4 regions of the Priestia sp. YIM B13491 genome follow, and region 2 is predicted to be linked to each of the others. Evidence: riboswitches for the same ligand, from Rfam matches in the RefSeq annotation. Region 2 holds a riboswitch; each other region holds the start of a gene.

Region 1 (7,459 bases), on a different contig from region 2:
GGGCTTCATCCATCAATTGCTCAGTATAACGGCTTTTATACGCTCGATACGTATAACAACTTCTATCCGTTAACGTATAAACATGAGTTTCGCAAAATCATTGCCAAAGAGCTTGATAAAAATAAAAAGTTAGAAAGTTACTATGATCACTGGGGCAACCGCTGCTATGTGTTTGTTAGCGAGCTAGGGAAAAAATATGATTACCGAAAAGACTCAACGAAAAAAATCCGTCATTTGCAGCTTAATATCAGCCAATTTAAAAAAATGGGCGGTCGCTATATCTTTTCAGCTGTGCCAATTGAAAATGCTGAAAGTGACGGTTTGCACTTTTTAAAAGCGTTTAACGATAAACAGTCCGCTTGGAAAGTGTATGTATATGAAGCAAAGTAAGGGGGCAATAACATGAACAGACCTATTTTAACAATTGTTGTTCCATGTTACAACGAAGAAGAAGTATTCACAGAAACATCTTTTCAATTAACTACTGTAATAAAAGAACTGATAAATGAACGTCTTGTATCAAGTGAAAGTACCATTTTATTTGTAGACGATGGAAGCAAAGACAGCACGTGGTCGCTTATTGAAAAAGAAAGCTGCAGCAATTTGTTTGTAAAAGGGTTGAAGCTAGCGCGGAATGTAGGACATCAAAATGCTTTGCTGGCAGGACTAGAAGCAGCCCATAAGCAATCTGACTGCGTCATTTCCATTGACGCAGATTTGCAAGATGATATCAGCGTTATTCGTACTTTTGTAGAGAAATATTGGCTCGGGTATGAAGTCGTATATGGTGTTCGAGACAGCAGAGAAACCGATACATTTTTTAAACGAACCACGGCAGTAGGGTTTTACCGTTTTATGAATAGGCTAGGAATTCAGCTCGTTCAAAATCACGCCGATTTTCGTCTCATGAGCAAACGTGCTCTTGGTGAACTTATGAAATATAAAGAAGGCAACGTCTTTTTACGAGGCCTTGTACCATTAGTAGGATTTCGCTCCACGGAAGTCACATATGACCGCAAAGAACGGACAGCGGGCGAATCAAAATATCCCCTAAAGAAAATGCTTGCTTTTGCATTCGACGGGATTACATCTTTTAGCGTAGCGCCGATACGCTTATTGACGCTGCTTGGAGGAGCTTCTTTTCTCTTTAGTATTGCGTTTGGTATTTATGCGCTGATTCAAAAATATTTAGATCATACGCAAATCGGCTGGACGTCTCTTATTTTATCGATTTGGCTTGTAGGCGGCCTGCAGCTAATGGGAATGGGTCTTGTCGGAGAATATATTGGCAAGATTTTTAACGAAGTGAAACAGCGTCCTAAATATGCGATTGAAAGAGATTTATATACAAAACACTCATTAGCCAAACAAAAAGATTTGCTTATGCATTAATTTAAGAAGCTTCTCCTAAATGGAGAGGCTTTTTTGTTAAAGCGTTTATCATAATTTTTAAGTGAACAGGAAATGCTACTACTAAAATTTCTAAGGAGATCAGAATCTATGAAAAGACTATTTTATACAGTCAGCACTTTTTGTTTTGTTTGGCTTGCTTTTGCAGCCATTCATGTCAGCGCTCTTTCGATTGAGAAGCTTCCAATGAAGAAATCATCTGAACAATGGTCAGTTGAACTCACAAAAGCGAGCATGACGGGAGATAATCAGCTAAAGTGGAAAAATAACGTCTATCATACATATGGATTAACCGTTGAAAACATTGGAAAAGACGTAGAGCGCGTGCAGGTCCAAGCTTTTCGGCACGAAGGAAAAAATAAGGCGAAATACAGCTTGTTTTCTCCTATTGAACGGTCTAACTTAAGCAAAAGCGGTCAGCGTTTTCGCTATGCGAATTTTGCTGTTCCTGGAAAAGCGGCAGGTTTAGACATTATGATTAACTGGACGGACGAACGAGGCAATCATCAAGAACATTTTGAATTTAAATAAAAGTCTTCGCTTAGGCGAAGACTTTTTTTGCAGGAATTTATCCTCGTATGTGGAAAACGAACACGAAAGGAGAGATCGTAATGATTGCAAAAGCTACTGAAGAAGAAATACAAGAAATTCGGAAAAAATCTGCTGATGCGCTGTTTGAAGGAACAATGAAGCAGTTTCATCCGTCAGCAGAACGCGTAAATGAACTAGTTGGTAGTGCCCTTGAAAAAGGCTGTTATTATTTAGTTTCAAGACAAGAAAATAAACTCGCAGGCTGGGTTCTTATCGGCCCATCTGCCGACTTCTTTTCAAAAGAAGAAATTGGCTTTATCTACGAATTATATGTTGTACCGGAATACCGCGGGCAAGGTCTAGCCAAGCCGTTAATGCAAAAAGCAATTGATGAATTGTCTATCAAAGGATACCCTGAAATCAGACTCAGCGTTCATGCTGGGAATTTTGCACAGCATGTGTATCGTGAACTTGGCTTTGTAGATAAACAAATATCAATGAGCTTCCAAGTGGCAAAACGTCCGTAACGTTGATGAATGTCAGCGAGTCCATAAAACATAAGATGTTATACATGCGATGAGGTTCGGTAATGAAAGTAAAAGTAAATAAGTAGCCCAAACGGAACCTTTATCTAGTACTTCAACGGCTCCTCCACCTGTATTGTCTGAAGAGGGGGGATCTTCAAGCGCGTTCATAATCAAAGCCGCCGCTGCTAAAATAATCCCTCCAATGCTTCCGGTTGTTTTGACAATTGCAATATGGAAAGTAGATGAAAAAGCAATAGTAAGAAGCAGCAGCAGGCTTCCCAAAAAAGCAGATAACAGATATCGTTTCATGTGCTCACCATCCTTTATGAAAGCATACCATATTTTACTTCTTTTTTCTTTTTATTGAAAAGCTATTGACGTAACCTACAAAACATATTAGAATAGTCAGAAATAATTTAAAAACGAAATATTCTTATCTAGAGAGGTGGAGGGACTGGCCCTTTGAAGCCTCAGCAACCACAATTATTGAATGGTGCTAATTCCAGCATAGCCTAGCTCTGATAGATAAGGAGAGGAATCTTTTTCTATGATGAAACCCTCTTCTTAGGAAGAAAAATTTCGTGTGGAAAAGGTGATGACATTGAACAATAGACAAACAACGTTAAGCACTGATGATTATTTAGATCTATACTTATTAGCCAAAGAAATAAAAGACGAAACGTGGCAGCAGGAAATTTTAGCTGCGCTAAAAACGCAGCAAAATCGTTCATTTGAAGACAAACAATCCGCCCTCGTTCAAGAGATATGGGAAGATTTTAAACAGTTAAATGAAGATATTTCTTTTACGTATCGCTTGATTCAAGAAGAGCCAACTAACGAACAATTTCAGGCTAAATTAAGCCGCTTGAGAGAACGGCGGATCACGCTGAGCCGTGAGTTATATTTAGCTAAAAAACAGTATGTTGAACACACGCAATAAAAAGATCCGCTTGATAAACAAGCGGTTTTTTTACGTGTAAATGTTAGAAGCGTTATATTTCGGGTAGTAAATAGATAAGACAAAAAAAGGAGGGATAACAGTGGCCCAAGGTGTATTATGTGAAGTGAATGAGTGCATGTATTGGAAATCCGGAAATAAATGCAGTGCAGAGTCCATTTACGTTGTGAGTCCTGAAAGTAGTCACCATGTTTCTGAAACGGAAGAACCTGGCTGTAAAACTTTTGAACCCGCGAGATAAATGCTAGTTTTTATAAAAAAGCATAAAATGAACGATGCGCTGACGGAATTGAGTCGGCGTTTTTCTATTTTTAAAAAAATACTATTACTTAGGTGCAATAATAAATACATAGTAAAAAAGCAGTGTCTACGTCTAATTGTGTGTTTAAACAAAATGATACGATAATTTTTTTGTTTTTCGACAAAAGAAAAGTGAGAGAAAGGTGATAGAATACAAATATACAGCCTAGCTGTCTTTTAGCACAAACTTATATGAAAGCGCTAACAAAAAGGCTGTGTTCATCTCGTTTTGACAGATTGGAAAAAGGGGAGACGTTTATGCAGGGGAAAACTCAGGGGAAAGAATTGAAACGCGGGTTAGAAGAAAGGCATGTGACGCTGATGTCCTTAGGAGCAGCCATAGGGGTAGGGCTGTTTCTTGGATCTGCATCTGCTATTAAATTAGCAGGGCCGGGAATATTATTGGCGTACGGATTTAGCGGAATGATTATGTTTTTTATTATGAGAGCACTTGGGGAAATGGCGATTCAAAAACCTGTTGCAGGTTCATTCAGCAAGTACGCGCGCGACTATTTAGGGCCGCTTGCTGGTTATTTAACAGGTTGGAACTACTGGTTTTTATGGGTTGTAACATGTATGGCTGAAATTACAGCCGTTGGTATTTATATGGGATATTGGTATCCGGATGTACCAAACTGGATTTGGGCGTTATCGGCGCTTGTCATCATGACAACAGTTAACTTCTTAGCTGTTAAGGCATATGGTGAACTGGAATTTTGGTTTGCACTTATTAAAATTTTAGCGATTGTGTTAATGATTGCCGTTGGATTATTAATGATTGTGTTTGGAATCGGCAACGGCGGCGTTGCGACTGGTATTAAAAATTTGTGGGACAACGGCGGACTGTTCCCGAACGGATTCAAAGGTATTTTGCTGTCGCTGCAAATGGTCATGTTTGCGTATTTAGGAATTGAAATGATCGGCGTTACCGCGGGAGAAGTGAAAAATCCGGAAAAATCTCTAGCAAGAGCGATTGATTCTGTCTTTTGGCGTATTCTGATTTTCTACGTCGGTGCGTTATTTGTCATTATGTCGATTTATCCGTGGCAAGAAATTGGTTCACAGGGAAGCCCGTTTGTATTAACATTTGAAAAAATCGGCATTCCAGCGGCGGCTGGTATCATTAACTTTGTTGTACTAACAGCAGCTCTTTCTTCTTGTAACAGCGGTATTTTTAGTACAGGCCGTATGCTGTTTAACTTAGCAGAACACGGAGAAGCGCCAAAAGGATATGGCCAGCTTACAAAAGGCGGCGTACCGGGAAAAGCTGTTTTAGCATCAGCAGGTGCGCTATTAGTCGGAGTAGCGTTAAACTACATTGTGCCTGCCAAGGTATTTACGTGGGTAACAAGCATTGCAACATTCGGTGCGATTTGGACATGGGGAATTATTTTGCTTTCTCAAATTAAGTATCGCAAAACGTTAAAAACAGGTGAAGAGGCAAAGCTGAAATATAAAATGCCTTTATTTCCGTTAACATCTTATGTGTCACTTGCGTTCCTAGCGCTGGTAGTGGTTCTCATGGCATATAATCCAGATACAAGAATTGCAGTTGTCATCGGACCATTATGGTTTATCGGTCTTATTATCGCGTACTACGCAAAAGGATTTCATAAACGAAGTCAAGGTTCAGCTGAGACTGAGCAAAAGCTAGTGAAATAAAAGAAAAGACCTCTTTCTTGGAAAGAGGTCTTTTCTTTTATTTTATTTGTTCTTAATTTCCTATAAATAATTAGTTTAGGTAGGTTTCAATAATTGTTTCAATATCATAAGGAGTAATACCTTCATCAAGCGAATAAATAGTGTCAGCTTTTTGTTTGTCATAGACAAGTGTTCCTCTAGCTTGTGCGTGAAATGAAAAAAGATCATAAAGCGTTGGCTTCAAAAGCTTTGTCATGGCTTTTCCCATAAGAGAGAGAGATCCATTGTTTTGTTCAAGATTATTTTGAAATTCAACATGATGATGCAGTGAAATATCCGTCCAGATTAATTTTCGCTCTTGTAAATCAAAAATTAAAGGGATGGAAATGGTGGAATCACTAGCAAGATCTACTTTATTTTGTACGGTAGAAGGTTCGAATATTTCGCCGGACTCTACGTGCTGTCTCATCATCCATCCTCCAAAGCATTCGGGGAGCATAACAAAAGGTTGAATGGAAAATGAATAAACGTTCATTAATACATAACGGCCGCCTTTTTTTAGAACAGTAGGGATATGCAAGTCAATAAATTCACATGCTCCCTTAGGGGCAGATGTAATATCTCCGCTGTGGAAAGCTTTGAAGCTTTTTGAAGATAAGTTTGTATAGGAAATATGCTCTTTATACAGCCAGTTTTCATCGTAAATTCCGGCAGATAAATCAATATCTACATTACCAGTGTGTTCACCATTACCAGTGTGTTCACCATTTACAAAGCCTTCTTTCCACCAAATGAAAAAACGAAGCGTGTCGCCTTCAGGTATTGTTAATTTACTGCCGCGGCTAATCGTTTTTAACGTTTTACTGCTTGAACGCTGTGAAAATGGTATAGTTTGTTCATGCAAACGTTCATCAACCCATACATTTCCAAGAGGTGGCAGCTTGGCAAAACGGTCATGTAAAGCATCTTTGCATGCATTTATTACACCTTCACAAAGATCCTTACGAAGAGAAGGTAAGGGATTATCAAGCGCCATTACTTTGGACACATTCCCTTTAGGAAACACTACGCGCATATCTTGTTTATGATGTCGATGCTTCATATGAGAATAGAGCTGAAGCAGTACTGGCGTAGAGACATGATGAGCGACCGTTGCAAATGCTGTAATAATAGAAGCTGCTTCTTGTTCCCCAGTAGATAAGCGCAGTAAATGGTCAATTCGTCTAGCAAAGTCACCTGGACGTTTTTCTAAAAGTGAAACTGCTTTTGAGACGTCTTTTTGCTCGAGTGCTTTCTCTACTTTACTATAGAAGGTCAATGGTTTTTTATGATTTCGAACAGCATCGAATCCTTTAGCAGCGCGAGGAAATCGATGTTTGTATTCCCCAGGATGTAAAATTTCACCTAAACGAATCCACTTTACTTTATAGCGAAACATATCTTCTTCTATGTTTGAAGTGCTTTCTAGCAGCTGCAACAAGCTTCGACGTTCAAAACGACTAAACTTCTTAAATAAAGTGGGTGATGAAAGGCTAATATCTCCATCAGATAAAGCGGTTGCCAAACGTAAAACGTCTGTTGCTGTTTTAAAATAAGAAGACAAGACATCAATAGGTAGTTTTTTTGTTTTAATTAAAACTGAGCTAACAAATGCACCATTTTCTTTTTGAGGAATGACTTCTGGAAGTAGGTCTAATGCATGTAAATGGACAAGCGACCATTCAATGTCTGCTCGATCCGTTTGCGATAATGAGGTATTGGCACCAATTAATTGACTCATCATAAGGCCGAATTCTTCATCTGTTCCGAGGTCAATAATCCGCAAATCTGTAGTATCTAACAGTGGGAAAACATCTTGTTTTTCACTGTTTGGTAAAATCCCAGTCAGATAGTGAACCACGGCATTTATGTATAGTTCTGCTTCCGACGCTTGCATGACTTCGTTTGGAAAGTTAGGATACATCGGTTTATATTTGACATGAGCGCCAACAAGTCTTTTTAAAGATAAGAGAAGCTGCTCATAAAAAGACATAAATTCGTAGAACGAAAGAGTGAGTAACCGATCAATTAAAGAAGCTGAAGCTGTAAATCC
Region 2 (7,459 bases):
AGCAAATAAAAAACGATTGAAGACCACTCTTTAGTCGTTTTTCATTTGCTTATTATTTGCGTAATCGTGCATGAATTACGTCCTGTAATCAAAGAACATTAGTTGACTTCACAACTGAATTTATCGTTAAATAAAAGGGTACATACAATGATTGCAGTTTCAACAAACTATAATGATTGTGTCAAATTGTAAGTGGATTCACTTGAATTCAGCTAACAGTTTCGATAAAGTGAAAAATAAAGATATTTTAATGGAGGAACAAACTATGACACATGTTCGTTTTGATTATTCAAACGCGTTATCATTTTTTGGTGAACATGAACTTACATACTTACGTGATGCCGTGAAAGTAGCTCACCATTCAATTCATGAGAAAACAGGTGCTGGAAATGACTTTTTAGGATGGGTCAACCTTCCTACGGAGTATGACAAAGAAGAATTTGCACGCATTCAAAAAAGTGCAGAAAAAATTAAATCTGATTCAGATGTATTAATTGTTATCGGTATTGGAGGATCTTACTTAGGTGCTCGTGCTGCTATTGAAATGCTTCAGCATTCATTCTATAACACATTATCAAAAGAACAGCGTAAAACTCCGCAAGTTATTTTTGCTGGTAACAACATCAGCTCAACATACATGAAAGACTTAATGGATGTTTTACAAGATAAAGATTTCTCTATTAATGTTATTTCAAAATCTGGTACAACAACAGAACCAGCGATTGCTTTCCGTATCTTCCGTAAATTATTAGAAGAGAAATATGGCAAAGAAGAAGCACGCAAGCGTATTTATGCAACAACAGATAAAGCGCGCGGCGCATTAAAAACATTAGCGGACGAAGAAGGCTATGAAACATTTGTTATTCCAGATGATGTAGGCGGCCGTTATTCAGTATTAACAGCGGTTGGCTTATTACCAATTGCCGCTGCGGGTCTTGATATCGAACAAATGATGAAAGGGGCAGCTGATGCTCAAGAAGCATTCTCATCATCAGAGCTAGAAGAGAACCCAGCTTATCAATATGCTGTAGCTCGTAATGTGCTTTATAATAAAGGAAAAACAATTGAAATGCTGATTAACTATGAGCCAGCTCTTCAATACTTTGCTGAGTGGTGGAAACAGTTATTTGGCGAAAGTGAAGGAAAAGACCAAAAAGGTATTTACCCTTCATCTGCTAACTTCTCAACGGATCTTCATTCTTTAGGTCAATATGTACAAGAAGGTCGTCGTGATATTTTTGAAACAATTGTACAAGTTCAAGATTCTCGTCATGAGCTAACAATTGAAGAAGATGCAGCGGACTTAGATGGATTAAATTACTTAGCTGGTGAAACAGTTGACTTTGTAAATAAAAAAGCGTTCCAAGGTACAATGCTTGCTCACACAGATGGAGGCGTTCCAAACTTAGTTGTGAACATTCCTGCGCTAGATGAGTATACGTTCGGATATGTTGTATATTTCTTCGAAAAAGCATGTGCAATCAGCGGCTATTTATTAGGCGTAAACCCATTCGATCAGCCGGGAGTAGAAGCATACAAAGTAAATATGTTTGCTCTTCTTGGAAAACCTGGTTTTGAAGAGAAAAAAGCTGAATTAGAAAAGCGTTTGAAATAAGTAAAAAGAGGGCGGTACAAAAGTATTTTAGTCCAAGTGAAAAACGAACCATTGATCAACATGTTTGATTAGTGGTTCGTTTTTTTTGTTATGGTGAATATAGTTTCATCTGTTTAGGTCCTTCTAACAGTTGATTGGAGCGCAAGTGACGAGGAGGCTCAGCGCCCGCCCGCGGAAAGCGAAGCCTTGTACGGACATCAACTGCGGTGTCACAAGCGATTTATACGAGCTGCTTTATCCAGTTTGTTCGTCTTTAGGTTGGATTCATTTAGTTATGTCTCAACCTCTTTTTTGCTTTTGAGATAAAGGATAAAACGCTGGAAAAAGGACATGTTAAAACAGAGGAGGGATAACATGATTGAATTATCTTCAAGATTAGAGGGAACATTATTTAAGCTTTACGAATTAGAAAAAACGCTTAAGCCGCTTGGGTATAACATTGGAGGGAATTGGGATTACGACCATGGTTCATTCGACTATAAGATGAATGATGAAGTCGGCTATCAGTTTTTACGTATCCCGTTTACAGCTACGAACGGAGAACTGGATTCTAAAGGAACAACAGTACAGATTGGGACGCCATTTTTACTTTCACATAAATATCAAATTGGTCTAGATGACGATGTTCACAATGGAAATGTGAGTGCTTCATTTAATCAGTTTGCAGAACCCCAAGACGCAGACGCTTCATTTCCAGAAAAGTATATCAGCTTAGGAGAAGAGCTAATTAGAGAGGCAGAAGATGCGCTGCTTCAGTAATTGAAGGAACTATTCTTTTTTTAAACTCTCTAATTTTTTCACAAAAATATGTTCGTACATGACTTGACTAATCAACTCATTTGTTTTAATCATTTCATTCACTCCCAAATTTTGTGCATTTTGAATATGCTTTTTTGTTAACAGTTCAACGATGCTGTAAATAGAAGGGTTCAATCCTTGCAGAGCGACTAACGTAACAATAGTATTCATGTCTGCATATTCTTCTGTCTTATGCTGATCGGCAGTAATCAGCACTTTTTTTGCGTACCGAGCGTTGGCAAGTTCTAATACTTCATAATGAGAAGGACTTCCTTTAATAAAATGAACGCGATCACAAATCATGGGATTTTTAGTCAGAGAGTCGTCGATAAGAACAATGTCTTCTTTATGAAATGCGTCGCGATAAGACTCTAACACGAGTTTGGCGCGCTCATTCCACCCAACAACGATGAAGTGATCTTTTCCATAAAATTTTAAATTTCCTTCCAAATAAGCGCTCTCAGCGGAAACAGCAATTTTAGAAAGCGTAACAAAATAAGTGGTAATAAATCCCGTTCCGATCAGGACTAAAATAATTGCAGCTAACCTTCCAATCGTAGTGGTCGGAGCAAAATCACCGTACCCTATAGTAGAGATTGTAATAATAACCCACCAAATTCCTTCAAATACATTCCCAAACGTTTGCGGCTCTAGGAAATGTATAAGCATGCCAAAAAGTAGAACAAGGCAGCCGATAATAAAAAGAAGCCGCACTAAAATAGAACGACGGAAAAGTCGAAATAATAGCCATTCCATCATAAAAAAACCTCCAGTGATTAGTCATAGCCACAGTATGACCATTTTTCACTGAAGGTATAAGATATCTTTATCTTTTTACTTCGTAATATTCAATCCATTCTTTGTCTGGACCGTAGAAAAATAAGTATCTTGCTCCATTTGGCAAAGTTACAATGTTTTCTTCCACAAATGAAACACCTGCTGATTTTAAACGCTCAAACTCCTCTTCAATTCCGTCTACCGCCAGCGCAAAATGATGAACTTTACCTTCGTTAGGTAAGCTTGAGTTATACCCTTGAATTAACTCTACGATTACATTGCCTTCTAAACCTAGAAAAGCTAGCTTCAAAGACGGATCGGTATGTGGTAGTGTTTCGATGAGCTCTAATCCCACTTTTTGCGTATAGAACTCAATAGATTCTTCTATATCCTTTACTTGAACGCCTACATGTTCAAATTTTAAAATTGTCATATGCATCACCCGTATCTATAGTATGTAAAAACTATGAAATATATTAAAGAGAAAGGATATAGAAGTCAAGATGGGGCTGCTTATCAGGGAAGGGCTCTTAAATCATATTTTTGCTGGAGTGAATAGGGTAGAGGCTTCCATCAAGAGCAAACGAAATTTTGCCTGTTTCTTCAGATACAACTAAAATTAATGCATCCGATTTTTCCGACATTCCAATGGCTGCACGGTGACGTGTTCCCAATTTTTTGGTCGTTGAAATAATAGACGAGAGAGGTAAAACATTAGCAGCTGAGATAAGCTGATTATTTCTAATTAGGACGGCTCCGTCATGTAAGGGTGTCCCTGGGTAGAACAGTGTCTCAACTAGCGTAGCGCTGACAGGAGCTTGAATAGGCATTCCCTTTTGAATAAGAGGGTCTACATTTTGTTCCCGTTCAATGACAATTAAAGCGCCGTGACGTTTCTCAGAAAGGTTATGAATAGCTAAGGACAGAGCAGCATATTCAAATGTATAAGGCGATAGATAATGACGCAAGTAATAAGAGGCGGCCGTAGCTTGAACATCTTGAAATAACCTTCTCATCTCCTCAAAATCACATAGGATACAATGATCACTCGTATCTAAATGTTTAATTAAATTAGAGGCTTCAGTTGAAATTTGCTGTAAATATGTTCGCACATTATTTTTAATTGTATCGTCTAATTGAAAGGAATGTCTCTCCATCTTATATAGCTCCTATCTGTCAGTCAGTGTTATCTGTAATGTGTGCTAATGTGGGTGAATTATCCGTAAAGCTTATAAATCCCTTATTAATTTTATAGAGAGGTGTTGTGTTTTATTTAGGAAGAGAATATAAAAAGTTGAGGAAAAAGAAAGCGTTTTACAAACTGATATGTTCACATTTGGTTTAAATTTACATATGTTGTTTTAAATAAAAGTATAGATATTTCTGTGAATTTAAAGTATAGTTTTCTTATCGGATATATGATTTTTAATGTTGACAAATATTCTAAATATGCTAAAATTTTTAAAAAATGCTTATCAAGAGTGGTGGAGGGATCTGGCCCGCTGAACCCCGGCAACCTGCTTAGCAAGGTGCTAATTCCAGCAAAGTGTGTATCATTTTGAAAGATAAGGTAAAAATTTATTGCCTACCCAGTCTTTCAATATGGAAGACTTTTTATTTTGATATAGCGCAAGCGATAATTTAAGGAGGGACATCAATGACTGTAACCCCCGACTTAAAACGAATCTTTGAGCACGTCGAAGAAAAGTAAGAATTAAATAGTTTCGCTGACTAGACACACTAGAGGCGGTTTTATCCAATTCTAGTGGGTAAAACCGTCTTTTTTTATTGGATAACGCGGATAACTAAGAATTGGAGTGAAGAAAATGGCAGACTTATATACGTACGAAAACTGGAGTGATACATTTCCAGAGTTCGACAGTGAAGATGAAACAAAAGGAGCCCTTTCAGCATTGCAGTGGGCGTATGATACCTACGGAGATTCAATTATTTACGCATCAAGCTTTGGTATTGAAGGGATCGTGTTAATTGATTTAATTTCAAAAGTGAAAAAAGATGCTGAAATTGTCTTTTTAGATACGGGCGTTCATTTTAAAGAAACATATGAAGTGATTGATGCAATTAAAGAACGCTTTCCTGATTTGCGTATTCATATAAAAAAACCAGATTTAACTCTTGCAGAACAAGCTGAGAAACATGGAGATGAGCTTTGGAAGAGTCAGCCTAACCTATGCTGTCAAATTCGAAAAATCATCCCGTTAAGGGAATCTCTTGCTCCTTATGATGCGTGGATTTCTGGTTTGAGACGCGAGCAGTCTGAATCTCGTGCCAACACGAATTATTTTAATAAAGATGAGAAATTCAAGAAAGTTAAAGTCTGCCCGTTGATTCATTGGTCTTGGAAAGAAGTTTGGCGCTATGTGTATAAGCATGATTTACCATATAACAAACTTCATGATCAAGGCTACCCAAGCATCGGCTGTGAGCCTTGTACCGCACCTGCCTACAATGTAGACGATTTACGTTCAGGAAGATGGGCAGGTACACAAAAAGTTGAATGCGGATTACACGAATCTTAAATACGAAAGAGCTGAATAAATGATGCTTTTATATGTTGCCTTTATCATTGCGCTTTTTTTTGCAATGAATATCGGGGCAAGCGGTGCAGCAGCAGCTATGGGCGTTTCATACGGCTCCGGTGCGATTAAAAAGCGAAGAGTAGCCTTGTTCATCTGTGCTGTAGGTATTGTGCTCGGAGCCATTATCGGAGGCGGCGAGGTGGTAAAAACCATCAGTTCAGGTATCATACCTGAAAAATTGCTGTCAGTAGAATTAGTTATTATCATTCTGGCTGCTGCAACGCTGTCACTCTTTTTCGCAAATTTAATTGGTATCCCTCTATCAACAAGTGAAGTAACGGTTGGTTCAGTTGTTGGAGTAGGAGTAGCTTATCAATCTCTGTATGTGGAAAAACTTTTAGTTGTCATGTCTTTTTGGATTATTGTTCCGCTGGTTTCATTTGTCATTGCTTTTCTGATTGGAAAAGTGATAAAACGCAGAGCGCATAAAAAAGAAGCAGAGGGAAAGTGGAAAAGAGTTTTAACGATTTTAGTTATAGCCACGGGATTTTTTGAAGCCTTCTCAGCTGGAATGAATAACGTGGCAAATGCTGTCGGTCCTCTAGTAGGAGCTGGATTAATGGATGCCACAACGGGTGTCATAGCAGGAGGACTGGCTGTGGCGCTCGGAGCTCTTTTACTAGGCGGCCGAGTTATTGAAACAAACGGGAAAAAAATTACTCGCTATTCTGTAGGAGAAGGGTGCATTATCTCGGGTACTGGTGCTTCTCTTGTTACAGCAGCTTCACTTTTTGGTTTGCCAGTACCGCTTACACAGGTCACTACGTCTTCTATTATTGGAATAGGAGCAGCGAAAACGGGATTCACGAAAGAACAGCGTGAAGTGGTCATTCAAATGTTAAAGGTTTGGGTGGTATCCCCCGTATTTTCACTCGTAATCTCATATGTTCTTGTGAAATTAGTACTTGAAAGCGACTTATATTCATTTGTGGTGCTAGCTAGCGGCTGCATTGCCACAGCAGGTGTTCTAAGCTTAGCTAGAGCGACTAGAAGAAAAAGAGCAAACTTGCAGTCGGAAAAAGAAAAAATGACTGCGTGATTCAAGTGCTTTTTATTATATTGTGTTAATTATTTAAGGAGGATTTTACAAAATGACAACAATTCAAGCACACGGTGGAGAATTAATTAATTTATATCAACCAACATATGACTACACTTCACTAACAAAAGAAATCGAAGTAGATAACATGGCTCTAAGTGATTTAGAACTAATTGGAATTGGTGCTTACAGCCCAATTACAGGATTTTTAGGAGAAAAAGATTATCAATCAGTTGTTGAAAATATGCGTTTAGCAGATGGAACAGTATGGAGTATTCCTATCACTCTTCCTGTAACAGAAGAGCAAGCTAAAGAATTAAACATTGGCGACAAAGTAAAGCTTGTTCAAAACGGCGTAACGTATGGTGTTTTAGAAGTCTCTGAAGTATATACGCCTAATAAAGAAAAAGAAGCGGAAAATGTGTACCGCACAGCAGAACTTGCTCATCCTGGCGTGAAAAAAATGATGGAACGCCCAAATGTATACGTAGCAGGTCCAATCGTACTTGTAGAACGTACACCTAAAACGCGTTTTGAAAAGTATTACCTAGATCCAACTGAAACAAGAGCAGCATTTGAAGAACGCGGTTGGAAAACGGTTGTTGGATTCCAAACTCGTAACCCTGTTCA
Region 3 (7,459 bases), on a different contig from region 2:
CCAGTGCTACGAGAAGAGCGACCCGGCTTTGTTAGTGGACCGGCAGTTGGCTCTTGAAACATAAAAGATTTCAGTTCTGTACATTCCAGGGCTTCAGCAGCCTCTTTAATTTTTTCAGGTGTAATATGCAATACAAAAACCTCCTTGTCAATTGGACTAGGTCTTGCATTAATAGAATACGCACTGATGCTTGTCCTTGATATGAGTCAAAAGTGGAGTTTGCGCAAATAGTTGATGAGGTGGGGTATCATGGAGAATTTACCCTTCATATACTTTAATAATTGAAGAAAGGTGGTCGAATAATGAAGCAAAAAGAAATCCCTCAATACGCTCTGTTTGTGAATGTAAAAGATTTAAAGGAAATACAAAGAGATATTTGGTCAGAAGAAGCGGTTCAGGCAACGATGAAGTTTAACAAAAAACGCTACGATATTGATTTGCTGCTAAGAGGCTCCCACATTCGGAAGATGAAAAAAAAGTCATATTATATTGAATTTTATTCTCCAAAAATATTTCAGCGTGCCAAAGAAATACACCTAAACGCTGAATACAAAGATCCATCGCTTATGCGCAACAAATTGTCCCTCGATTTTTTCTCCTCTTTAGACGTTTTATCTCCTCATTCTCAGTTTGTCACTCTTAAGATTAATGGGAAAAATGAAGGAATATATCTTCAGCTTGAATCGGTAGATGAACTATTTTTGAAAAAAAGAAATTTAGCGGATGGATCCATATTTTATGCAGTGGACGGAGATGCTAATTTTTCTTTGATGAGCGATTTGGATAAAAGGCCGAAAACAACTTTGTTATCTGGATATGAAGATAAAGCAGTGAGAGAAGGGGATGAGGAAAAATTAGAAAATTTTATATTTAATCTTAATACGTGGACAAATACGGAATTCGAACAGAATATTGAGAAGTATCTGAACGTCGACCGCTACTTATCTTGGTTAGTCGGTATTATTTGTATGCAGAATTACGACGGTTTTGTCCATAACTATGCCCTCTATCTAAATCATGAAAGCGGTCGCTTTGAACTGATTCCATGGGATTATGATGCAACTTGGGGAAGAGATGTAAATGGGAAAGTAATGGAAGGAGACTATGTCCGCGCACAAGGATTTAATACGCTTACAGCTCGCTTACTGGCGGTAAATAGCATTAAAAAGCGATATATTCAAAAAATGAACAATGTTCTAAATAATCAATTTACAATAGAATGCATGAAACCAATCATTTATCAACTGCATGAGTATATTGCTCCTTATGTATTAAAAGATCCTTACGTAAAAGATAACTTGGAGCAATTTTATAAAGAACCCGAATTTATGCTGTCTTTTATAAAAGAACGAACAGCGTATATTGAAAATAACCTTTTGACTCTTTAAAAAGAGATAGATTTATAGGCACTTTATAGGCAACAGTGGATTTTGCTAATAATAGGCAAATGCAGGAAATCAATAGCTGTACATGATACGTATATATACAGTATGAATGACCAATAAGGATAACTAATAAGGAGGAAAAACAATGAGTAACTATTACTATGGCCAAGAACAAGGGCAAAATCAAAACCCGCGCCAAAAATCAAGCCAAAAACGCAGCCGAAATATACAAATGCCTGATAAAGGCTATTCTTCTCACTTCAAACCCCTAAAAGGAAGAGTGGTGACCGTTTATCGTGGAGGACCTGAATCTAAAACAGGTTATTTGGTTGACGTGCAATCAGATTATTTAATCTTAGCAGTGGAAAGCAACAATAACAATAATAACAATGATGGTGAAAATAACAACCAAAACAATCAAAACAACCAAAATAATAATCAACAAGAATATACACTTGTATATTATCACTTAGCGCATGTAAAAAGTATAACTGAAGATACTATGTCAAATTCGGCACAAACGTTTACTGGAATTAGCGCAGAATTAGAATTATATCGAGGAAAAACTTTTGCTACAACTTTATCATTAATGAAAACTAAATATGTGCAGGTTAACCAAGGTGGACCTGAGAAAAAAGCAGGTCAGCTTCTTGATGTCTTAGGTTCATTTGAATCTGCTTATATAGTATTACTCACAGAGGACGACGGTGTCATCTATATTAATACTGAACACGTTAAGAGTGTGAGTGAATATCAAAACAACAATGGAGATCAAGCTAGTCAATCTGCAAATGAACTCGTAGTGAGCCAAGAACCAGAATATATGAAATCCAAAAGCTTTAACGATCTTTTTGCCCACCTTTCTCATAAATGGGTATCAATCAATAATGGAGGACCTGAAGCTGTAGAGGGCGTGTTAGTACAAAGCCGAAATGGTACATTTACACTTGTGCAGAATAATCAAGTATTACGCTTACAGCCAAGACACGTTAAAACCATTTGTGTAGGAGCAAAAGGGGCTTTTAAGCAAAACGATAACAATCAAAATAATGAAGAAACAGAAGAAAATGGAGAGACTGAAGCTGCAAAGTCTACAGAAGAGCGTACAGGAAGCCGTACGGGAGAACGTACAGGACGCCGCACGGGTGGACGCACAGACGATCGTTCTCGAGGACGCCGCTCGGGAGGACGCACAGGTGATCGCTCCGGAAGACGCCGTACGGGTTCACGCTCTTCAACACCGGCTGAGAAAGTTATTAAAACGAAAAATTATCGTTGGAAAGCATGATGAAATGGAACATAAAAGGTGCTTATAAAGCACCTTTTCTATCATATGGGAAAAAGGAGGAGAATGAGTATGAGTATGAATCATTATATCAATAAAATTGTGGAGTTAGATATTTCAGGTAAAACGACATTTGTTGGCAGACTTATTGATCTTGGATTAGATATTATGGTTTTGTATAATGGACATGATTATTTGTATATTCCTCTTTTACACATGCATGGTTTGCGGGAAGTATCTGAAGAAGACTATACGGTTTTACGTGAAATAGAAGAGAATTTAATAGAAGAAAGTCAGCGGATTTCTTATCGTAATATTTTACAGCAGGCAAAAGGGAAATTTATTGAAATTTATGTAACAGGAGGGAAATCATTGCATGGCTATATCACAAGCGTGCTGAATGATTATCTTGTGTTTTATTCTCCAGTGTATAAAAATGTCTTTGTTTCTCTGCATCATTTGAAATGGCTCACTCCTTACAGCAATGAGTTAACCCCTTATTCTTTAAGTGACAAAGAGCTCCCAGTAAGGCCCGCCTCTGCACCTTTTGTCAGAAACTTTGAAGAGCAGCTTAAAAAATATGAAAATCAACTGGTCGTATTAGATTTAGGGGATCAATCAGAAAAAATTGGCGTACTTAAAGAAGTTTCTAATAATATTGTTGAACTAATTACGGCAAATGGAGAAAGTATGTATTGGAAGTTAGCTCACGTAAAATCTGTACATTTGCCTTAGAAAAAGAGACCTCGCTTTCGTCTCTTTTTTTTTATGTGCTTATCAGGACAGGTATATTGAATAAACAAATGAGATGATTTAAATTTTTTAGAAAATTATGTTGACAATAAAGAAAATCTTTATTAAAGTTATTAACAACAAACGTTAACCACCAACAATTATATAGAACTCTTATCAAGAGTGGCGGAGGGACTGGCCCTGCGATGCCCGGCAACCATCAAATGAAACATTCATTTGAACGGTGCTAATTCCTGTGGAACATCAGTATTGTTCTAACAGATGAGAGAAATCGTGTATAAACGAACACTCTTCCATCTGTGAAGAGTGTTTTTTATTTTGAGTTAAGGAGAGAAATAGATGAAAATTGAAACTTTATTAGTTCGTTCAGGAGTAGGTCGTGATCCTTCAACAGGTTCTATTACAACACCCATTTACCAAGCATCAACATTTGCTCATCCTGCTTTAGGGCAAAGTACAGGATTTGACTATGCACGTACGGCAAACCCTACTCGTACAGCATTGGAAGAAGCAATTGCTGCTTTGGAAAAAGGAGAAGTAGGAGTAGCATTCGCTTCAGGAATGGCAGGTGTAATGGCAGTTTTAGCACTATTTAAAAACGGAGATCATTTAATTGTATCAGAGGATTTATACGGAGGAACGTACCGAGTACTAAATGAAATTTTTTCAGAGCAAGGAATTACTGTTTCGTACGTCAACACAGCCCATCTCGAGCAAGTAAAAGATGCGCTTCGTCCCAACACAAAAGCTTTATTTATTGAAACACCTACGAATCCAATGATGCACGTGACTGATTTGCCAGAAGCAATTTCGTTAGCTAAACAGCATGATTTGCTTACTATCGTTGACAATACCTTCATGTCCCCTTATTATCAGCGTCCTTTAGAGCTTGGAGCAGATATTGTGATACATAGTGCAAGCAAATACATTGGGGGTCATAATGATGTAGTTGCTGGTCTTGTAGTGGCTCGATGTAGAAGCTTAGGAGAGAAAATTCGTTTTTATCAAAATGCAGCTGGGGCAATCTTAGGTCCACAGGATAGCTGGCTGTTATTACGCGGTGTTAAAACGCTAGCGCTTCGTATGGAAAAGCATAATGAAAACGCACTGAAAATTGCAAATTGGCTTACTGCTCATGATCTCGTGGAAAAAGTGTATTACCCTGGTCTTGAAACACATCCAGGCTATGAAATCATGAAGAAACAAGCAACTGGATTTGGAGGCATGATTTCTTTTGCTGTCTCACACCCTGACATCGTGTCAGTACTTTTAGAAAATGTCAAAGTTATTACATTTGCAGAAAGCTTAGGAGGCGTGGAAAGTTTAATGACATTCCCAGCTCGTCAAACACATGCTGATATTCCGGAAGAAATTCGAAATCGTGTCGGAGTAACAAACTGTTTACTGCGATTATCAGTTGGAATTGAGCACGCAGATGATTTAATTAAAGATTTGAAGGAGGCATTTGATGCATACCAACAATAATAAACATAGATTTGGTACGAACTTAATTCATGCAAATACAGGAATTGACGGTCATTTTGGAGCGGTTAACGTACCTATTTATCAGGTATCTACATTTAACCAAGAAGATGAGACGAACAACGGCCGCTATGACTATTCTCGTTCAGGAAATCCAACTCGTGAGGCTTTAGAAAACACCATTGCTCAGCTAGAAAATGGATACGCTGGTTTTGCTTTTTCATCAGGTATGGCTGCTATCTCATCGGTGTTATCTATTTTTGAATCGGGGGATGAAATTTTAGTTTCACATGATACGTACGGCGGGACATATCGTGTATTAACACGATTATTTTCAAAGTTTGGTATCAAAACAACTTTTGTTGATACAACGAAGGTTGAGAAAGTTGAAGAAGCTATCACAAAGGATACGAAGGCTATTTATATCGAAAGCCCTTCAAATCCATTTTTACAGGTAACGGATATTAAAGCAGTAGCAAGTTTGGCGAAGGAGCGCAATCTCCTTACAATTGTGGATAACACGTTTTTAACACCTTATCTACAGCAGCCGATTGACCTTGGTGTAAACATTGTGATTCATAGTGCTACAAAATATATCAGCGGTCACAGTGACGTCATTGGCGGTTTAGTTGTAGTAAGCGATGAAAAGCTAGCAGAAGAAGTAAAGTTTGTACAAAATGCTTTTGGTGCTATCTTGGGACCGCAGGATTGTTTTTTACTGCTTCGAGGAATTAAGACATTAAAAGTTCGTTTAGATCAGCAGTTAAAAACAGCGCTGCAGTTTGCAAAGTGGCTTGAAGAACAATCTCTAGTAAGCCATGTATATTATCCAGGCTTAAAAAGTCATCCAGACCACAAACTGATTTCAGAACAAGCAAATGGATACGGAGCTATGATTTCTTTCCAAGTACAGGATGAAAAGGTAGCACGACATATTTTACAAGGAGTAAAATTGGCTTCAATTGGCGTTAGTCTAGGTGCAGTTGAATCCATTTTAACGCATCCTGCAACAATGTCTCATGCAAGTATCCCAAAAGAAGTGCGTGAAGAAAAAGGAATTACTGATTCACTTCTTCGTCTTTCAGTAGGGTTAGAGGAATTCGAAGATTTAAAGCAAGACTTTAAGGCGGTTTTTCAAAGCTTAGAAGAAAAAGCGTTAATTAAATAAAGAAAAGGACTTCCATCAAGGAAGTCCTTTTTTATCGTTATATACAGCTATCTAAAAGGTTTGTGTATAGGGACGCAAGCGCAACTTTTTCATCAGAGGAAAGACTGCTGTTTAGAATTCTTTTTATGCCAAGGTGATATTTTACATACGGTGTTTGCCGGACGCGTGGATGAGTCATTTCATCTTTTAAATCTTTCATAATGGTTTCGTGAAGCTGATCTTCACTTGTCATGGCTTGTTTAGAAGCGAACGAACGGTTCAACCATAGGGTTTGATAAGCTGCTAGTAAATGTTCAGAAGTCATTGTGCAAAGAGCTCCTTTAGATTAGTTTCTTCATTATAATAATCTATAGTTTACCACAAGTATTAATACGTGTACGTAACTTTTACAGAAGCAGATACAATCAAGGACTGAGCTTGAATAGGGGGAGAGGCTGCTAATAACTTAGGCGAGGAGCCAGATGACTGATAGACAGGTCCTTCTTCGATTAAAATAGGAATTTGGTTAATAGGGAGCTGCAGCGTGTTGGCAATGGTAAAGGCCTTTTCTTTAGCGTTAAGCAAAGCTTTGCTTATCGCTTCTTGTTCATATTTATCATCATTTGTAACGTGGAATTGAAGATCTTGCGCTACGTTGGCTCCGCTTGAAAAAGTAGCGTTATAGACATCGCCAGCTTGTTTTACATCTTGTACTCTTACTCTAAATAAGTGCTGTACTTCGTATCCTGTAAGAGTCGATTTTCCATCGCTGTAATCATATTTAGGATTTATGGTGAACGAAGCTGTTTCAATTTGCTGGTCATTGATTCCAAGTTTTTTTATTTCTTGCAGCAAAGTATTTGAAACAGCTGAATTTTCTTTTAAGGCTTCTTGAACGTCTCGGTTTTCCGTGCGGGTTCCAATCGTCATGGAAATTTCATTTGGAACTGCTGAAACACTTCCTTCACCAATTACTTTAATTTCTCTATTTTGTGTATCTACGCGCAGTTGCTGTGTAGGTTCATAAGGGAAATAAGAATGTTGCATACCAAAAACCTCCTTTATCGATCTTTAGTATATATATGATAAGAAAAGGAGATTAAAAACAAAAAGAGATTGAGACATAACTAAATCAACCGCTAGAAGCACCTACATACATGAAATCTACATTCACCATACCAATAAAAAAATCCGAACGAATTTGATTCTTCATCAAGAATCAAATTCGTTCGGATCTTCCTTCAACTAACATACTTTTCTTCAGCTTCTTTTTGTTTATTTCGATTCTTTAATTAAGATTTCTTTCATTTCAATGAATTGATTTTGAACATCGTTTGACGGTTTCTTTGTTAGTAAACTTACAATAATAACAGCTAATAAGCTTAAAAAGAACCCAGGAATCATTTC
Region 4 (7,459 bases), on a different contig from region 2:
GTTTGATTCGTTTCGACTCCTTTATCTCGCAAGAAAAACATCGCTGCTAATGTCAGCACGTAAGGGACCATCATCGTAAACTCGGTCGGTATTGAAAAACCTTGCAGCCGTGTACTCACCGCATCCATTAAGCCAAAAAGTATACTTGATGCTAAAATACCGAGCGGATGAGACTGACCGAGCATCATCGCAACAAGTGCGATAAATCCACGTCCTGAAGTCATGCCTTCTGAGAACATCGTCACTTGTCCTAATGAAAGCTGCGCCCCGGCAATCCCACACAGAATTCCGCATGCTGCAATCGCAAACAGCTGATATCTGATCGCTTTTAAGCCAAGCGTACTTGCTGCTACTTGATTGTAGCCTACTGCTAGGAGCCGAAAACCGAAAATTGTTCGATAAAAGAAGATATAAAAAGCAATTGCTGCTAAAAAAGCAAAATAGACAAGCGGCGACTGTCCTGAAATAATGTCGCCGATTACAGGTATATCTTTAATCAAAGGAATATCCCATGTGCCTATTCCGTGCATGTTTTTATCGTAATAAGCACCTTTTGTATGAAAAATTGTCCGGAGTAAAAAGGTCGTTAAGCCCAGTGCTAAAAAATTAATAGACACCCCAACCACAATTTCGTTCGCTTTAAACACCACGACCATCATTCCAAACAGCAACGCAAAAAGCAAGCTTGCTCCAGCAGCAATCACGATCGCAAAAAAGACATTATGAGTATAATAGTTGCCGGCAACCCCGCTAAAAGCTCCAATCAAAATCAGACCTTCTAGCCCTACATTAAATATGCCTACGCGCGCGCAAAGCATCCCGCCCAGCGCCGCTAATAAAATAGGCGCAACCATTCGTAACGTTGCATTTAACAGTGACCAATCAAGCAGCTCCACGAATATCAGCTCCTTTCTTTTTTGCTCTCCACCACTGCTTTGTGAATTTTGCTGAGATAAATAGAATGAGCACAGCTTGCATAATACTCGCAATTTCTAACGGAATTTCTGTATTACGCTCCAGCCCCATCGCTCCTGTTTGCAAAGCGGCAAGTAAAAGAGACGTAAAAACAATGCCGATCGGATTCGAGTTTGCTAACAAGGCAGCCATCACTCCAGTCCACGCATATCCAGGAACGGTCAGCGCACCGTCTACAAAACGATACTGTGAACCAAGAACTTCAAATCCTCCGGCTAATCCAGCCAAGCTCCCGCTAATAAACATACTAAGCAGCATGACTTTTACTTGATGAATACCTCCATACGCCCCGAACAACGGATTTTTTCCGGATGCGTTCACTTCGTACCCAAACACAGAGTAGCGAAGCACCGTCCACAGCAGAAGCGCACCGATTAGAGCAATGATAAACCCGATATGAAGAGGCATTCCTTGAAACACTTTTCCAAGCCACGCCGATTGCTCAATCATAGGCGTTTGAGCAAGAGCTGCTGAGCCTGTTTTGTCTTGAAACGGATGGCCTGCTAAATAGCTTGCAAATAAAACAGCGATATAATTTAACAAAAGTGTTGAAATGACAAGCTGAATTTTAAACGCGGCTTCCATCCAACCGGCTAAAACGGAAAGCAAACCTCCTGCCACAACAGCAGCTGCAATAGCCGCTATAAGCTTGACTATCCCAGGAGCTGGCAGGTAATAAGCGACAATTGCTGCGCTAATCGCTCCAACGACCATCTGTCCTTCTCCCCCTAAATTAAACACACCTGCTCTAAAAGCAAACCCGACACCTAACGCAATTAAAAGAATAGGCGTAGCGCGAGCCAGCGTAGTAGTGAAGAAATAAAAATTACCAAACGCTCCATTCCAGAGCTCTGTATATGTTTGAAGAACCGAACCACCAGTTAAGGAAATAATAATGCCTCCTATTGCTAAGCCAAAAATAACTGCAATAATCGGCTGAATTAATGATTTAAGAAGTTTCTGCAACTGTATCACCTTCTACCGTTCCTCCTGCCATTAATATGCTTAGTTTCTCTTCTGTTGCTTCTTTCCTTGTAAGCTCTCCAACAATACTGCCTTCGTACATAACTAAAATTCGATCTGATAGTGAGATAATCTCCGACAGTTCCGAAGACACAAGTAAAATAGCGGAGCCATTATTCCTTTTTTGAATCAAAGCATCATGAATACGTTCCATTGCCCCAATATCTACTCCTCGCGTTGGTTCAGCAGCAAGTAGAAAAGAAGTGTTTTGGCCAAGCTCTCTGGCAACAATCAATTTTTGCAGATTTCCCCCTGACAGCTCTCCTGCTTTTTGCTTAGATGAAGTGGCTTTAATCGAAAATTCGTTTATCCATTCATTCACACTAGAACTGAATATCTTTCTTTTTAACCAGCCCATTTTTGAAAATGAAGGTTTATACTGATAGCCCATCAGTGCATTTTCTTCAATCGTATCGTCTTTGGAGGCTCCCCACATATAGCGGTCTTCTGGAATATGAGCGATGCCTGCTTCTCTTCTTTCACGCACAGATCGCCCTGTAAGGTGCTCATCACCAAGTTTGATACTGCCACTATCTGTTTCTACTAATCCAGCAATGGCTTGAAGCAGCTCTGATTGTCCATTTCCCGACACGCCTGCAATACCGACAATTTCGCCCGCAGAAACGTGAAGAGACACATTTTGCAATACGTTTTTTTGTCCTTTTCCTTTTAGAAAGAGATTTTGTACGTTTAAATGAGAGGTACCTTTTGATGGCATTCTTGCAGGACGCTCTTTTAATTCTCGCCCTACCATCAGCCTGGCTAGGTGGTGAGCATTGGTATCTTCTTTACTTGTGACGCCGGCTACTTTACCATTTCGAAGAACCGTAATGCGGTCCGCTACTTCCATCACTTCTTGCAGCTTATGTGTAATAATAACGATACTTTTACCTTGAGAAGCTAAAAAACGGATTGTTTTTAATAGTTCCTTCACTTCATGAGGAGTAAGAACGGCGGTAGGCTCGTCTAAAATAATGTTTTCTGCTCCTTGATACAGCACTTTTAAAATTTCAATTTTTTGCTGTTCTCCAATCGAGCAATGCTTTACTTTTTTATGAACATCTACTGAAATTTGATACGTTTCGGTTAATTGCTGTACATCTGCTTTCGCCTGCCTTCTATTAAAAAAGAGGCCTTTCTTTGGCTCATGCCCCAAGACAATGTTTTCAGCCACTGTAAAATGAGGAAAAACCATAAAATGCTGATGCACCATGCCTATTCCGTTTTTAATGGCATCTGCAGGAGATGAAAACGAGACGGTTTTCCCATGTAGCTGAATACTTCCTGAACTCGGCTTTTCCATTCCGTAAAGCATCCTCATTAACGTCGTTTTCCCAGCGCCATTTTCTCCAACCAGCGCGTGAACCTCGCCTTTTTTCAGCGTAAATGACACGTTATCATTCGCTAAAAACGAACCGTATTTTTTCGTCAAATTCGTTAACTGCAGCAGCTCACTCATTCCATTCATTGCTCCTTTCCACTTTAGGATTTTTTCAAAAATAAGAAAGAGAAGCCAGCCTTACTCGACTTCTCTTTTCAACTCACTTGGCTAACGGATCTTTTACCACGGTTTTTCCATCAATAATCGAATCTTTAATTTCTTTTAATTGATCAATTACATCTTGCCCTACAAAGTCATTAAGAGGTGTCTTGCTGTCTTGAGTCACATACGTTAACCCAACACCTTTTTCTTTTAAGCCGTATGTCACTACGCCCGATTTAAATTTGTCATTTGCGAGTGCTTCTACCGTTTCATAAGCAGCCGCATCAGATCCTTTTAACTGCGATAAAACGATATGCTCAGGATCTACTTCCGTACGGTCAATATCTTGGCCAGCCGTATAAAAACCCTTTTCTTTTGCTGCTTCAAATACACCCAAGTCGCCTACCGCTGAAGCTCCGGCGATAAAGTCAGCTCCTTTTGAAGCCTGTAAAATAGCAAGTTCTTTTGCTTTAGCTGGATCAGAGAAGCTTCCAACGTAGTTTACTAGAAACTCGGCTTTGGGGTTTGTTGATTGTAATCCTTCTTTAAAGCTTACCGTCCATTTTTTTAATAATGGAATATCATCTGCTGCAACCATTCCTACTTTATTCGTTTTTGTAACCAATCCTGCTGCTGCTCCTAATAAATATGAAGCTTCTTGTTCACGGAATACAACGCTTCTTACATTTGGTAAATCGACCACTGTATCAATAATCGCAAATTGACGCTGCGGGTTTTCTTGAGCTACTTTTTTCAACGCATCTTCGGATTCAAAAGAAGATGTAATAATCAAATCATAATTTTCTGCTACGGCAGCACGCAAATTACTTTCAATGGCTGCTTGGTCCGTGGATTCAATTGTCTTTATATCAATGTTATACTTCTTTCCAGCGCGTTTTGCTCCATCATCCATTTGTTGAAAAAACGGGTTAACTCCAATCTTTTCAGGTAAAACAAGAGCAATTCGCTTCTTTCCTTTCTCTTCACTTCCACTGCTTTTTGTGCTTTTTGACTGACAGCCAGTTACGAGTAGTACAAGCGCAACGGCTAAAATAAGAAACTTCTTCATTTAACTTACTCCCCCTATAATATAAAAAAAGCTCTTCCTTTATATAAAGGAAGAGCTCGTTAACCAAACGTCTCTTCCTCATCTTCAAGAACATACTGTTCTTAAGGATTTGGCACCATTCTGTCATAGACAGCGGTTGCCGGGTTTCACAGGGCCAGTCCCTCCACCTCTCTTGATAAGGAAAACAATAGCTATTTGTTTTATGTAATATAGTCAATATTAATAGTTTTTTAACAATTGTCAATATTATTTTTCTTTTTTTACGCAAAAAAACTTTAAAAACAGATAGGATTATACGGTTTTAGTCTACTAAAATACAGATCAACCTTCTAAATTAATCATCGTATGCCTCCTAGCAAAGCGCTTACGGTAAGTCTGCTAGTCTTCTAGAAGGATCATGTGTAGCAGAGCACTTTTATTACATCTCTTTTGTTAATCCACTATCGATTGAAAACACTTTACCAAGAATGTTAGACTTTTCCTGAGCGATATTTTTTAAGAGGTGTTAACGTTGAAATTGATAAAAGAATTATCTGGAGTAGCTATTGGACTCATTATCGCTTTGGCGGTTTCAAAAATCTTTTTTGATAACCCAACCAATGTTGGAATCGTAGTTATTTTTATTACTAGTATGGTCGTAACAGGTATAGCAAGAGCGAAACTAAGATAAGATAACCTAACTAAAAAACACCCCCTTTTATTCGCAAGGTGGTGTTTTCTTTTAATGATTTTAGTATGTAGTTATTCTCAGTGAATGCTTTTACCCTTCTCCATCAATCATCGTATACTTCCTAGCAAAGCGCTTGTAGTAAATTTGCTCATCCTCTTGTCCATCGTTAAAAACAAGTCGGTTATGATTAATGTCTTTTTCTTTTAACACATAGCCTTTTTCATTCATCAGTTGAATATATTCATCTAAATGCCCTTTTTTAACCATATAGTGAAGAGCATCATCTGAATCCGTAGTCTTTGCTACATCTTGACTTCCCACTTCTAACTTGAATACAGCTGTTGCTGTTTGAATGGGACGATAATCTCCAAACACTCTTTCCCAATTTAATAGCAGCAGCGCGCCGGAAATTATTATACATCCTCCAGCCGCTACGGTTAGTACAAATCGTTTTGACACTACTTTCTCTCCTTTACATTCTTTTTCTTCTATTTAATACAACGGATTGCCCTAAACTTGTTTTTACGCCAAGTCCTAGATACACGGCAGCACCTAAAGCAATTGAAATACAAGATGTACTAATTGCAAGTGAAGATGCAGACAGCTTATTTTCTAAAAAATAGTGAGAAGTATAATTGCCGATAATCACAGCGGCTGACATCACACTTACTAATAAAACAGGTGTCAACGCAGCTTGTCCCAGTGATTGAACTCGGTAAGAAATGGATTTTTCAATTAAATAAAAGTTATATATAACCGATACACCATACCCTCCGTAAGTCGCGACAACCGGTCCAATTTCTTTTAAGCTTGAAACCAACAGTACGTTTAATACTAGCTTCACAACAATTCCTAAGCCCAAGCCTAAAATTAGCTTCTTTTGCTGATTAATTCCTTGGAGAATTGCGGCTGTTACTGTAAAAAGAGCAAATAAAACGGCAGCAGGCGCGTACCATTGTAAAACAACTCCACCGATTTCAGGACTGTTTTTTGCTCCAAAAATCATCATATATACCGGCTTGCCTAATAAACAAAGCCCCACAGCAGCAGGAAGAGTAAAAAATAACAGCAGTTGCAGCGTTTTTGTAATCTTTCCTTTTACTTCTCGTAAATTTCCCTGCACAAAAGAAGATGTAATGCCGGGAATCAGCGACATGCTGAAGGCGGTGGCTAGCGATACCGGCACCATCACTAAAATCTGAGCTAATCCAATGACAGAGTTGATTATTTCGGCTTTAGCTTGTCCATACCCTATTGATTGAAAAAGGATGTTAATCGTAAACGTATCAATATTTTGATAGATTGGAATCGCTAAACCAACTAAGACAAATGGAACAGCGTACGTCACAAGCTCTTTGAACATTGAAGAGAACGAAATGAATTTATTATTCTTTCCGCTGTTTACTTCCTTCATAATCAGCCGCTTGCGTTTTAGATAAGTCGCACCGAGAATTCCTATACCCCCTACGCCTCCAACAAACGCTCCAAACGTACCGATTCCAACAGCTTTTGTCATCGTGCTATGAAAAAGGTGAATAACAGCGTATGCTCCTGCTAAAATAAACAGCACGCGCACTATTTGTTCAATAATTGTACTTAGCGCGGATGGTCCCATGGACTGGTTACCTTGAAAGTAGCCTCGTAATAGACTCATAGGCGGGATAATAATTAAAGCAAAGCTCACCATTCGAATCACGTATACTACGTCTTTTTGACTATTTCCTGAGGAATCTTTTCCGTTAATCACTAGCTCAGAAAGCCACGGCGCCATCGTATAGAGGACTAAGAAGCCTATGATGCCCGTTATCGTCATTAATAGAAGTCCTGCTTTTAATAGATCTTGTCCAGCACGGTAGTTTCCAAGACCGTTATATTTTGATATATACTTTGAAACAGCAAGCGGAAGACCCATCGTCGACAAGCTTAGCATCAAGGTGTATGGACCGTATGCATACTTATAAAGCGCGTATCCTGACGTTCCCACCAAGGCCGTAAACGGAATAATATAAATAAAACCTAAAATTTTTGTTAGCAAAGAAGACGCTGTTAACAAAAGCGTACCTCTCATCAAATTTTTTTCCATACATCAAAACCCCAGAAATAAATATTGTATTTTTAACAAATACTTGATTTATTGTATCATACTTACAATTATTATCTAGTTTTTTATAAAACATTAGAACCCTCTCTATATTACGTTTTTTACCTAATAAAGGAATATAAACCAATCTTTTAACCT

Evidence for each region. A riboswitch is a leader RNA that binds a small molecule or an ion and turns the genes downstream of it on or off. The one in region 2 is predicted to bind S-adenosylmethionine.
Region 1: it holds a riboswitch for S-adenosylmethionine, as region 2 does, so the genes downstream of both, ACFX4E_RS04705 (hypothetical protein) here and ACFX4E_RS18520 (phosphoadenylyl-sulfate reductase) in region 2, are expected to answer to the same signal.
Region 3: it holds a riboswitch for S-adenosylmethionine, as region 2 does, so the genes downstream of both, ACFX4E_RS06750 (trans-sulfuration enzyme family protein) here and ACFX4E_RS18520 (phosphoadenylyl-sulfate reductase) in region 2, are expected to answer to the same signal.
Region 4: it holds a riboswitch for S-adenosylmethionine, as region 2 does, so the genes downstream of both, ACFX4E_RS05595 (BMP family lipoprotein) here and ACFX4E_RS18520 (phosphoadenylyl-sulfate reductase) in region 2, are expected to answer to the same signal.

What each region holds. Positions count from the first base shown of each region.
Region 1 is NZ_JBHZOR010000001.1:918,377-925,835, forward strand. It holds gene ACFX4E_RS04680 (DUF6044 family protein) at 1-390, shown strand, start outside; gene ACFX4E_RS04685 (glycosyltransferase family 2 protein) at 403-1,392, shown strand; gene ACFX4E_RS04690 (hypothetical protein) at 1,501-1,941, shown strand; gene ACFX4E_RS04695 (GNAT family N-acetyltransferase) at 2,022-2,468, shown strand; gene ACFX4E_RS04700 (hypothetical protein) at 2,481-2,777, opposite strand; SAM riboswitch class I at 2,899-3,000, shown strand; gene ACFX4E_RS04705 (hypothetical protein) at 3,064-3,408, shown strand; gene ACFX4E_RS04710 (DUF1540 domain-containing protein) at 3,509-3,667, shown strand; gene alaP (alanine permease AlaP) at 3,985-5,388, shown strand; gene ACFX4E_RS04720 (TerD family protein) at 5,459-7,459, opposite strand, start outside.
Region 2 is NZ_JBHZOR010000005.1:6,689-14,147, reverse strand. It holds gene ACFX4E_RS18545 (glucose-6-phosphate isomerase) at 266-1,615, shown strand; gene ACFX4E_RS18540 (YugN-like family protein) at 1,970-2,374, shown strand; gene ACFX4E_RS18535 (potassium channel family protein) at 2,384-3,172, opposite strand; gene ACFX4E_RS18530 (VOC family protein) at 3,240-3,623, opposite strand; gene cdaS (sporulation-specific diadenylate cyclase CdaS) at 3,721-4,347, opposite strand; SAM riboswitch class I at 4,660-4,762, shown strand; gene ACFX4E_RS18520 (phosphoadenylyl-sulfate reductase) at 5,017-5,730, shown strand; gene ACFX4E_RS18515 (sulfate permease) at 5,750-6,829, shown strand; gene sat (sulfate adenylyltransferase) at 6,882-7,459, shown strand, end outside.
Region 3 is NZ_JBHZOR010000002.1:108,914-116,372, reverse strand. It holds gene ACFX4E_RS06770 (CotG/ExsB N-terminal domain-containing protein) at 1-131, opposite strand, end outside; gene ACFX4E_RS06765 (CotH kinase family protein) at 303-1,388, shown strand; gene ACFX4E_RS06760 (spore coat protein) at 1,618-2,673, shown strand; gene ACFX4E_RS06755 (hypothetical protein) at 2,743-3,405, shown strand; SAM riboswitch class I at 3,574-3,691, shown strand; gene ACFX4E_RS06750 (trans-sulfuration enzyme family protein) at 3,763-4,908, shown strand; gene ACFX4E_RS06745 (trans-sulfuration enzyme family protein) at 4,892-6,073, shown strand; gene ACFX4E_RS06740 (hypothetical protein) at 6,111-6,377, opposite strand; gene ACFX4E_RS06735 (SIMPL domain-containing protein) at 6,440-7,099, opposite strand; gene putP (sodium/proline symporter PutP) at 7,328-7,459, opposite strand, start outside.
Region 4 is NZ_JBHZOR010000001.1:1,078,542-1,086,000, reverse strand. It holds gene ACFX4E_RS05610 (ABC transporter permease) at 1-896, opposite strand, end outside; gene ACFX4E_RS05605 (ABC transporter permease) at 883-1,950, opposite strand; gene ACFX4E_RS05600 (ABC transporter ATP-binding protein) at 1,925-3,457, opposite strand; gene ACFX4E_RS05595 (BMP family lipoprotein) at 3,540-4,550, opposite strand; SAM riboswitch class I at 4,626-4,732, opposite strand; gene ACFX4E_RS05590 (hypothetical protein) at 5,062-5,220, shown strand; gene ACFX4E_RS05585 (hypothetical protein) at 5,311-5,679, opposite strand; gene ACFX4E_RS05580 (putative polysaccharide biosynthesis protein) at 5,693-7,303, opposite strand.